2 regions of the Geobacillus sp. Y412MC52 genome follow, and region 2 is predicted to be linked to the other one. Evidence: riboswitches for the same ligand, from Rfam matches in the RefSeq annotation. Region 2 holds a riboswitch; the other holds the start of a gene.
What was found. Region 2 has a riboswitch for cyclic di-GMP ahead of GYMC52_RS16080 (hypothetical protein). Riboswitches for the same ligand answer to the same signal wherever they lie in the genome.

Region 1 (4,422 bases), 100 kb from region 2:
GTGAGAGAAATGCCAATCACACCCTTGAATGGCGTGTGCAGCCCGTGACGAAGGCTTCGTTTTTTGGCAAATGGTATCATCAATCGAAACAAAAAGGGGTTGATTCTCCCGTTTGGCGATTCGCTCGATGCGATGAAGGATCCATTGCTGGAGTTTGCGAAGCAACGTCTCTTCATCCCAAGGGCTTTTCGTGAAAAAATGGCTGAGCGTTGTTCGATGGTTGGGATGAAAACTCCAGTGATGGACATCGGTCAACGTTCCCGAAAATCCCTTGGTAGTCAAGGCATCCACCATATGAACGAGATGCTTGATGACCGGTTTCGAGAAATAAAGCGCCAACCCCAACGCCATGAAAAACTTGTGGATTCCTTGATGATGTGCTAATCTATTCATGAGACATGAACCTCCTTGTGAATGGTTGGTTAGCACATCTATTTTAACCAAGGAGTCGGGTTCATGTCTCCTTTTTTGTTTGGATGTAAATTTATGTTAGTGAATTTGCTCATCTACAGTTATGATTGTGAACCCATAGTCATAGTGCCTCAATTCCTTTCGGGGAATTGGGGCTATTTTTGTTTTAGGAGGGAAAAGGATGAGCAAGTATCAAACCATCAACAGCTAGAGTTGCTAGAAAGGGAGGTGCCTGCCAAGCAGCCAGCGAAGCGCGTCAACATTGTCAGCCTGAAGCTCGTTCGAGAGTCTAGCGTGCTGTACAAGGAGCGTCAAATCAAGTCTCCGGAAGATGCGTACAAGCTGTTGGAGCCGTTTCTTGCGGAAGCCGACCGTGAGAAGTTTGCCGTTGTCTGCCTTGACACGAAAAACCAGCCGACTGCCATCAACGTTTGCCATGTCGGAAGTCTGAACGCTAGCATCCGTGTATCCGATGGAGGTGATGAAGGCTGCCATTCTCTCTAACTCTGCTTCTATCATCGTAGCCCATAATCATCCCAGCGGTCATTGCCAGCCGTCGAGGGAAGACATCGAGGTAACGAAACGGTTAGTGGAGGCGGGAAGGATCCTCTCCGGAATTAATCGAAACAGAGAAACATTGGTTGGGTTTCTATTTTTTTCGTTCATATGCAGGAATTTGCTTGTTTTTGTTGAAAGAATCCTTGATGATGCATGAACGGAGATTGCTCGTCATTTTGTTGGGGGCAGATGAGCCTGTTGCAAATATGACAAAAAAAGGGGGGGAGAAAAGGTGAAGGTGCTTGAGTACCGCTTTGCCATTGCACCTCTGTTTCACTTCATTGCAAGCAAATCGATGGAAGCAGGCTTGCATGTATGTGATGGACGTGGAAAGCAAACCGTGCAGTTGTTTATGAATGATCCCGCTTCCGAGAAAGGGAAGAAGCGCATCGGGGCTATACAATATGAAGGAAGCAACGATTACGCAATGAAAGAGCCTTACATTGTCAGCTGGAGGTTCGAGCGAGCGTTGCTTCCTGATGGACTCAAACAAGACTTGGAGGCGATCACAGCGTTTCGCAGAGATCGAAACGCAGGCCCGGCCATCAATCCAAACGCTCAGTCGATTGCTTTTAAGTTTGAAGCGTTGACGGATGCCGCCAAAGAAACGATTGAGGCGATTACGGCCGTTCTTAAGAAGCATGCAAGAAGTTGAAACGGTTGCGCTCCTGTTGCACTACGATGGATGGGACGATGCAGCTGAGGGGAAGATTGAAAGGGAAATGGGGGATTAGGAATGGCGCATGTATTTCAAATCAAAACAAAACCGCATGGGTTTCAGCGGTACGACGAATTCATTCGCGACCAGGTCATTGGGATTGGCTGGCCGCTGATTGGCAATTTAGACGGCATAAGCAAAGATGAACTGCGAGAGCGATTGCGCAATGTGTACCATTATTCGGGGGCGAAGCTTGGCAACGCTCTTGGCGCGATCTGGGCGTTTGTCCATACGATGGAACAAGGGGATGTCGTGTTGGTTCGCCATGGCGCATGGCTCAGCATTGGAATCATTGGCCCCTATCGCTATGTGAAACATCTCGACAATGATATCGATGGGTTTTGCCATCAACGATCGGTGGAGTGGAAGATCATCAATGAAAACGTTCGGTTGTATAATGAGAAAGTGCATGAAACATTGCGGAACCCGGGAGTTGTGACAAAAAGCAAATATACTGTACACGAACTTCAACTAGGGATTTAACGGTGAAGCAGGAATGTTTGAGACATATATGAAATGGTTCAAAGGTCGAAAATAGTCATTTCGTCTCACTTCCTTGCGAAGAAAATCATGGTACAATCATGATGAAAGGTACAGCTAAGGAAACTTAGCGTCACAAAGCTACAGGGGCTAAGGGGAAACCTATGCCAGCCAGCTGCCATTACCAAAAAATAAAGGAGGAATTGGTAATGTTGAAGAAAGGATGGCCGATTTTGGTGGCGTCGATGCTCGTCGCCTCTCCGGCGTGGGCGGCCGCCAAGCCTGCTGGCAAAGCGCATGAGCGCGAAACGATGGTGAAGAAAGTGGAAGTCGTCGTCAAGAAGAAGACGGAACAAAAGGAAACAGAGGCGAAGAAAAAACAGGAATCGTCCAAGCAACAAAAATGGCTTGCGCAAAAGTTGGCGCAGTTAAATAAAAAAGTAGGCCAAATTGAAGAGCGGTTAGACAAAGTGACCGCTCGCATTCAAGCATTGAGCGAAGCGGAACCGGCAACGGATACGCAAGCCTCGCCGACGCCTGCGGATTCGTCACCAACGGGCGAGCCGTCCGCTTCTCAACCGACAGGAGCCACAGCGGCAACTGACGCTCCGAGTGGACAAGCCATAGCGGCCAATGACGCTGCAACTCCGGATTCCAGCGGGCAAACGGCAACGGAGGCGCCGTCTCCGACTTCTCCACAACCTGTTGGTGAAGACCAAGAGGAACTCGATGAAGAAAAACAAGCGCAAATCGATGGCCTCATCGGCCAGCTCATCGCGCTGTCCAACCAGCTGCGGGCGGTGACGAATGACATTCGCGCTCTTGAAAAGAAAGTCGGCGCCAACAACGCAGACATTCAGAAGGTAAAAGAAAAAGTCAAGGCGTTGAACGATCAAGTGCAAGCGAACAAAAAGGCGTTGCTTCAGTTGCTGTAGAAATGAAAGGAAAGGGTGTCCCCCAGACGGCGGGACACTTTTTTACATTAACGGAGAATGTTGATGGATGTGTTCTCCAGGGGCTACGATCATGGTGAATGATGGATTCTTTTTCACTATCCCCCGAGACAGACTGTGTTTTCCTAATTTTCGTCTCCCTTGAAATCATGAAGGTGATGGCTTCTTGCTGAGCTTGAAGATCCGAAGCAGGATTCCATACTTTGATTGCGTTTTCTGTTGTTTTTGGTAAGCTGCTGTGAAGGATTTAGGTGTTTTTTTCTAACAATTTTGGCTCTTCACCGCAACATGTACTTGACAAGCAATGCGGTTTCCTGCACAAGGATATGCAAAAATCACTGATTTGCTGGTTTTCCCTCACAAGCGTAAATAGGGTATGTTCAGAAAAAATCAAGTACAACTTTTGCCTGAATCCGTGATGGATGGAAATCAACTTCGATTTTGGTGCTAGTTATATGGATGAATGATCCATAAATCCCTTTTTGTGATGATTCCCTGCACTATTTTCATGTTTAAAAATGAGATAAATTTCTTTTTATGGAGATCTAAACTAAAAAAGAGGCAAAAAAGTACAGGGAGTGATGGTTGACTTTTGCATCCGAACATCTGTTTGTTATCTTGCTTCTTTCCATTTTTGATACACATTCAGTAGGAGTATACTGTACCCGCTCCTTCGCGTCAGTTTCATCCATAGTTGCCGTGATCGGCGAACGAGTCGCCCTGCCATCGTGATCACCGTCTGAATGATCGTCTTGATGCGGCGGCGTTTCACTTTGTGATGTAATGGATGTCTCGGGTCGCTTAATAGATCTTGTCCGATCAGGCGAAGAAGGTTGTACACGAAGGCTCCCATGACCAACACGAGCGCATTCGTTTTCATCTTCCCAGATGGAAGCCGCTCTAAATCTAAGTCGCTCTTGAGTTCGCTATGAAACTGTTCGCATGTCGCATGATCATGATACAACGCGAGCACATCGCTCATTCGAACATGCTCGTATCCTTTGAGCCGCACCCAATAGCTTTCCACTTCATAATTAGGAACGAGCATCACCTGTCCATTGCGTTCCATCGTCCGTTCCGTCACTTGGGTGACTTGAACGTACGTATACGTATTTCCATCGATCGCTGCCGTCTGTGGAAGGCATAACTCATACGTTTGGACTCCTTCTGTTTGTCCATCATCGACGCGTTTGCCCTTTTGCGAAGCGATCTGGAACCAAAGCGCTTTCGATTCTCGGCGCAAGTTTCGTTTGATGACAAAGTCCACGTCTTCCTTTAGACACACGTGCACGTTTGCTTCCG
Region 2 (4,422 bases):
GAAACAATCGTCGAAAGCGAGCCTTCCATCGGGCGGTCCGCCAACTGAAGGCCAGCGTACGTCCCTCCCGCCCCAATGAGCATCGATATGGCCATCAATGCGGCCGTCGTCGATTTTTTCACGTTGCTTCCTCCTCACCCTATGCTTGACCTTCCCCACCGCTTGCTGCGGTGCGAGAAGGGGGCTTTCTCCTCGCTCCTCCGTCAGTGAAGCAAATGAACATCCCTTCCGCCCCAACGCTGACGGCTTTTGCAAAACACGAAAAGGAAAAGCACCGCCTCACGCCGTGCCATGCCTTTATCTTCATCATATGTTGGGCTTGTACCGAGTATGCTAGTGCGTTGTCTATCCTTTACTAGTTTACACGCTCCTTGTTGATTTCTCAACTCATACAGAGCGGAAAAAAGAGGCACCCCTCGCCCTTGGCGGCGAACGATGCCTCTTCTTGATTCGTCTTCTTGGCACGATCTAGAATGGAAGCCAAACCAATGAGCCGCACAAAAACGAAACGCTTTCACCCCTCTTTTGGCAAGTCGATGAGCATCAACCGCGATCCTTCGTTCGTTGCGAGGCGAAGAACCGGCGTTTCCGTGATGCGGGCCGCATCGCGCCGCTCGAGATGGTCCTCGCCGTTTAACGTCAGATCCCCCTCAATGACAAAGACAAAGATGTTCCGCCCTTCCGGCTGGGTAAACGTCAGCTTATGCCCGGCTTCCAAATCGGAAAGATAAATCGTCAAATCTTGATGAATGTGAGCAATCCCCGGGGAAGACGGGTGTTTCGTGACAATCGGCAGCAAGGCGTTTTTCATCTTGTCGACCGGAAACTCGGTCCGCTCGTACGACGGCGGCAATCCGTATTGTTCCGGCAAAAACCAAAGTTGCAAAAAGTTCACCTCTTCCGTCGCCGAAGGGTTCACTTCCGAATGGACGATGCCGGTGCCGGCCGACATCCGCTGCACGCCGCCGAACGTTGTCACCGCCTTATGTCCGGTGCTGTCTTCATGTTGCAAATAGCCTTTAAGCACGATCGACACAATTTCCATCTCCCGGTGCGGGTGAGCGCCAAAGCCGGAGAGCGGCGCAACGAAATCGTCGTTTAACACCCTTAGCGGGCCAAACTGGATGTTGTTCGGATCATAATACTCGCCAAATGAGAAGCTATGGTATGTTTTCAGCCAGCCGTAATCGGCATGATATCGGGACGACGCCCGGTCGATGCGGATCATCTTTTCCACTCCTTCATTGCCGGAAATGACCGGCCATCAAGCGCGTGCTGTCCTGAACCAGCAAGCGCCATCCCCATTAAGGCCTACAATATTGATTCCCGTTTTGCGTTGTCTCATCCCCGTTGGGCGCCGACATCTCCTTTATTCAATAAATCTTGAATTCAAGATAATTATATAAAACCTGCCTTCACTTGTCAATCGGCAAACAGGCCAAAAAAATGGGACAAATGGATGATTTACCTGCGGCAAATGGACAACTTATAGTGAAAGTAACGCCGCATCTTCTCCTGCGAGGAGATACGGCGAAAAGGCAAAGCGCTGGAAACAGCGTGGCGCAAAGCTAAAGGGGCTACGGCGAAAGACGCTATGCCAGCCAGCTGCCGAACGTATCTTCAATCCATCATTGATGAAGGGAGAAGAAAAGCATGAAGCGAATGCTAGTTGGGTGCCTCGCTGCTGCCTTGTTGTTTTCATCAGGATGGGCAACAGCCGAAGCCAAGGGGAAACAACAATCCAAGCCAAAATGGGCCGATAAAAACAAAGACGGCATCCCGGATGATTGGGAACTGAAGTACAAACTCGGTCTAGGGAAAAACGTCGCCAACCAGGACAAAGACCGCGACGGCTTAACCAACCGAGTGGAATACAACCTCCGTCTGAATCCGACGAAAACAGATACGGACAAAGATAAAATATTAGATGGGGACGAAGACAACGACCGCGATGGGCTGACAAACAGCGCCGAGGTAGCGCTCGGCACTAAACCCGAAGATGCCGACAGCGACAACGATCATGTCAAGGACGGAGCAGAGAAGAAAGGAAAAGCCCAACTGGCTAACGTCGTCCAAAAACTTGAGCTACAAATGAAAACCGCGGCTAACCAAACGATTAAAATCGACTATCATTGGTCTGACCGCCATTCCCATTTGCACATTAAAGACCAGACGGGTGAAGTGACAACAAATGATGTCCAGTCGCTCATTAACGACTTGCAAGCATCACCGTCGCTGTCAAATGATGAAGTCATCGCCAAAATCCAAACTCTCTTTTCCCTTGATACTCCGTTCCGCCTTGAACTCGAGTGGAAATATGGAAGCGGCCGGGCGCGGAAACTTTCCGTCAAGCAAGACGAGGACAAAGGAGAAAATGCTGGGCAACCCGGCGATGATCAAGATGACGATGACCAAGGCCATGATCAAGACGGTCATGATCAAAATCACGACCAAGACGATGATGACTACGATGGTGGCAATGTAGGCGGCGACGATGGCAACAGCAGCGAATAATCGCGTCCTGAGCAGACAAGCAGCTGCCCGAAAGGCCGGGAAACCGGCTAATGAGGGCAGCCGTATTTTTGTTGGAGCTTGCCACCACTTATTTCCTTATCGCCCTTTTTTCTCCCCCGTTGCTAGTGTAAAGGACGCACGGGGCTGTTGCGGCTAAAATTCCGTAGTAAAATAAACACCCGAACCGATCAATAACAAAGCCGTTGCCTATCTCCCTTTTAGGCAAGTAAACAGTCCCTCATTCTCCCTTCCTTCCCTCATCCGAGGGTTCTTCTAGCAATAGGTCAATAATCGGGCAGTTATATAAATTGTCTTCATGAGGGCAACATTCCTTTAACTGCTGGAGCATCGCTTCGATCCGCCTCAAATCGCGAATGCTGGCTTGAATCTCCTCGATCTTTTGCGTAACAAAGCGGTACATGTCTTTGCATCGATCGCGATCCCGATCGACAACGCCAAGCAGTTTATCAATTTCCGCCAAGGTGAATCCGAGCCCTTGCAACCGCTTAATAAACTGAATTCGCCTGACCGTTTCCTCCGTATACAGACGATATCCGCCTTCTGTCCGCTCTGTTTCTGGAATAAGCCCTTTCCGTTCGTAGTATCGGATCGTTTCTTTATTGACATGGCATGTTTCTGCCAGCTCGCCGATGCGGTAATGTTTCATATAACCACCTCACCCAAAAGCATAAACCTTGTACTATAGTACAGGGTACTATAGTACAGGGTCAAGTCAATATAAAAGTTGGGCCGGCGAAAAACAACTGTTCCCCCTGATCGATTGGTTATCGTGCGAAAAGAGGAATCGATGTTACAAAGTTTTTCAATTTGAGAAGTGCTGCTGTTAAGCTTCATGCTCTGTTCAATCACCAGCCTTTTAAGGAAGCGTTCCGCCAAACGGACCGCTCCCCATTAAGCTTCGTTGCAACCGCAACAGCAATGAGTTCCAACCCGTTGATAACGGTCCGCGAAGCGGCGGCCCAATTCGAAGGCCTCATCCCGCGCAGCACGATAACTTCGAAACATCTTGGTCAAACGTAAGCGCCGCCAGCTTCAGCCCCTCCGCCATCGTTAAATACGGAGCCAACGTGCGGCGAAGGTCGTCGATCGTTAATCCGAATTGAATCGCCAACGTCGCAGCGTAAATGACCTCGCCGGCATTGTCCGCAACAACGTGGGCGCCTAGCAGCTTGCCCGTACGGGCCTCAGCGACAAGTTTAAACACCCCCGTCGTTTCCCGGTTGACGATCGCGCGCGGCACCGCCTCAAGCGGCAGGACGGACGTTTTCACGTCATACCCGTTTTCTTTCGCCCGCTGTTCGGTCAACCCGACGGTGGCGATGGCCGGATGGGTGAACGTCACCGCCGGAACGACGGCCGTATCCCAGCGCTTGTTCAGCCCGCCGACGGCATTGGCCGCGGCAACGGCTCCCTGATAGGCCGCGACATAGACGAACTGCGGGCCGAGCGTGACATCGCCTGCCGCATAAATCGACGGGTTCGTCGTCCGTGTATATTCGTCGATCAAAATTTCCCCGCGCGCCCCGACTTCCACACCGGCTGCTGGCAAGTTCAACGCCGCCGTATTCGGCGTTCTCCCGGCAGCCACGAGCAATTCGTCCGCTTCGATGACCCGGGTGCGGCCGTCTACATTCACATACACTTTTTTCGTATTCCCGTCTTGTTCGACCCGTTCAAACGAAGCGCCGGTGATGATGCGGATGCCTTGTTCCGTGAGCGCCCGCGCCACCGCTTCGGAAATTTCCGGGTCATACTCTTTCAGCAGGCGTGGGCTTCGCTGCATCAACGTCACCTCCGAGCCGAGATGGTGGAACAGTTGTCCCAACTCCATACCGATGTAGCCGGCGCCGATGACGGCGAGCCGCTTCGGCACCTTTTTCAGCTCGA

Region 1: linked by a shared signal. The riboswitch ahead of GYMC52_RS16540 (hypothetical protein) and the one ahead of GYMC52_RS16080 (hypothetical protein) in region 2 are both predicted to bind cyclic di-GMP.

The regions. Positions count from the first base shown of each region.
Region 1 is NC_014915.1:3,340,771-3,345,192, reverse strand. It holds gene GYMC52_RS16560 (IS701 family transposase) at 1-393, opposite strand, end outside; partial or broken gene GYMC52_RS19645 (JAB domain-containing protein) at 625-1,126, shown strand; gene GYMC52_RS16550 (hypothetical protein) at 1,202-1,624, shown strand; gene GYMC52_RS16545 (hypothetical protein) at 1,706-2,170, shown strand; cyclic di-GMP riboswitch class I at 2,268-2,350, shown strand; gene GYMC52_RS16540 (hypothetical protein) at 2,377-3,102, shown strand; gene GYMC52_RS16535 (IS1380 family transposase) at 3,734-4,422, opposite strand, start outside.
Region 2 is NC_014915.1:3,239,271-3,243,692, forward strand. It holds gene GYMC52_RS16070 (S41 family peptidase) at 1-122, opposite strand, end outside; gene GYMC52_RS16075 (pirin family protein) at 515-1,228, opposite strand; cyclic di-GMP riboswitch class I at 1,528-1,613, shown strand; gene GYMC52_RS16080 (hypothetical protein) at 1,654-2,514, shown strand; gene merR (Hg(II)-responsive transcriptional regulator) at 2,753-3,181, opposite strand; gene merA (mercury(II) reductase) at 3,509-4,422, opposite strand, start outside.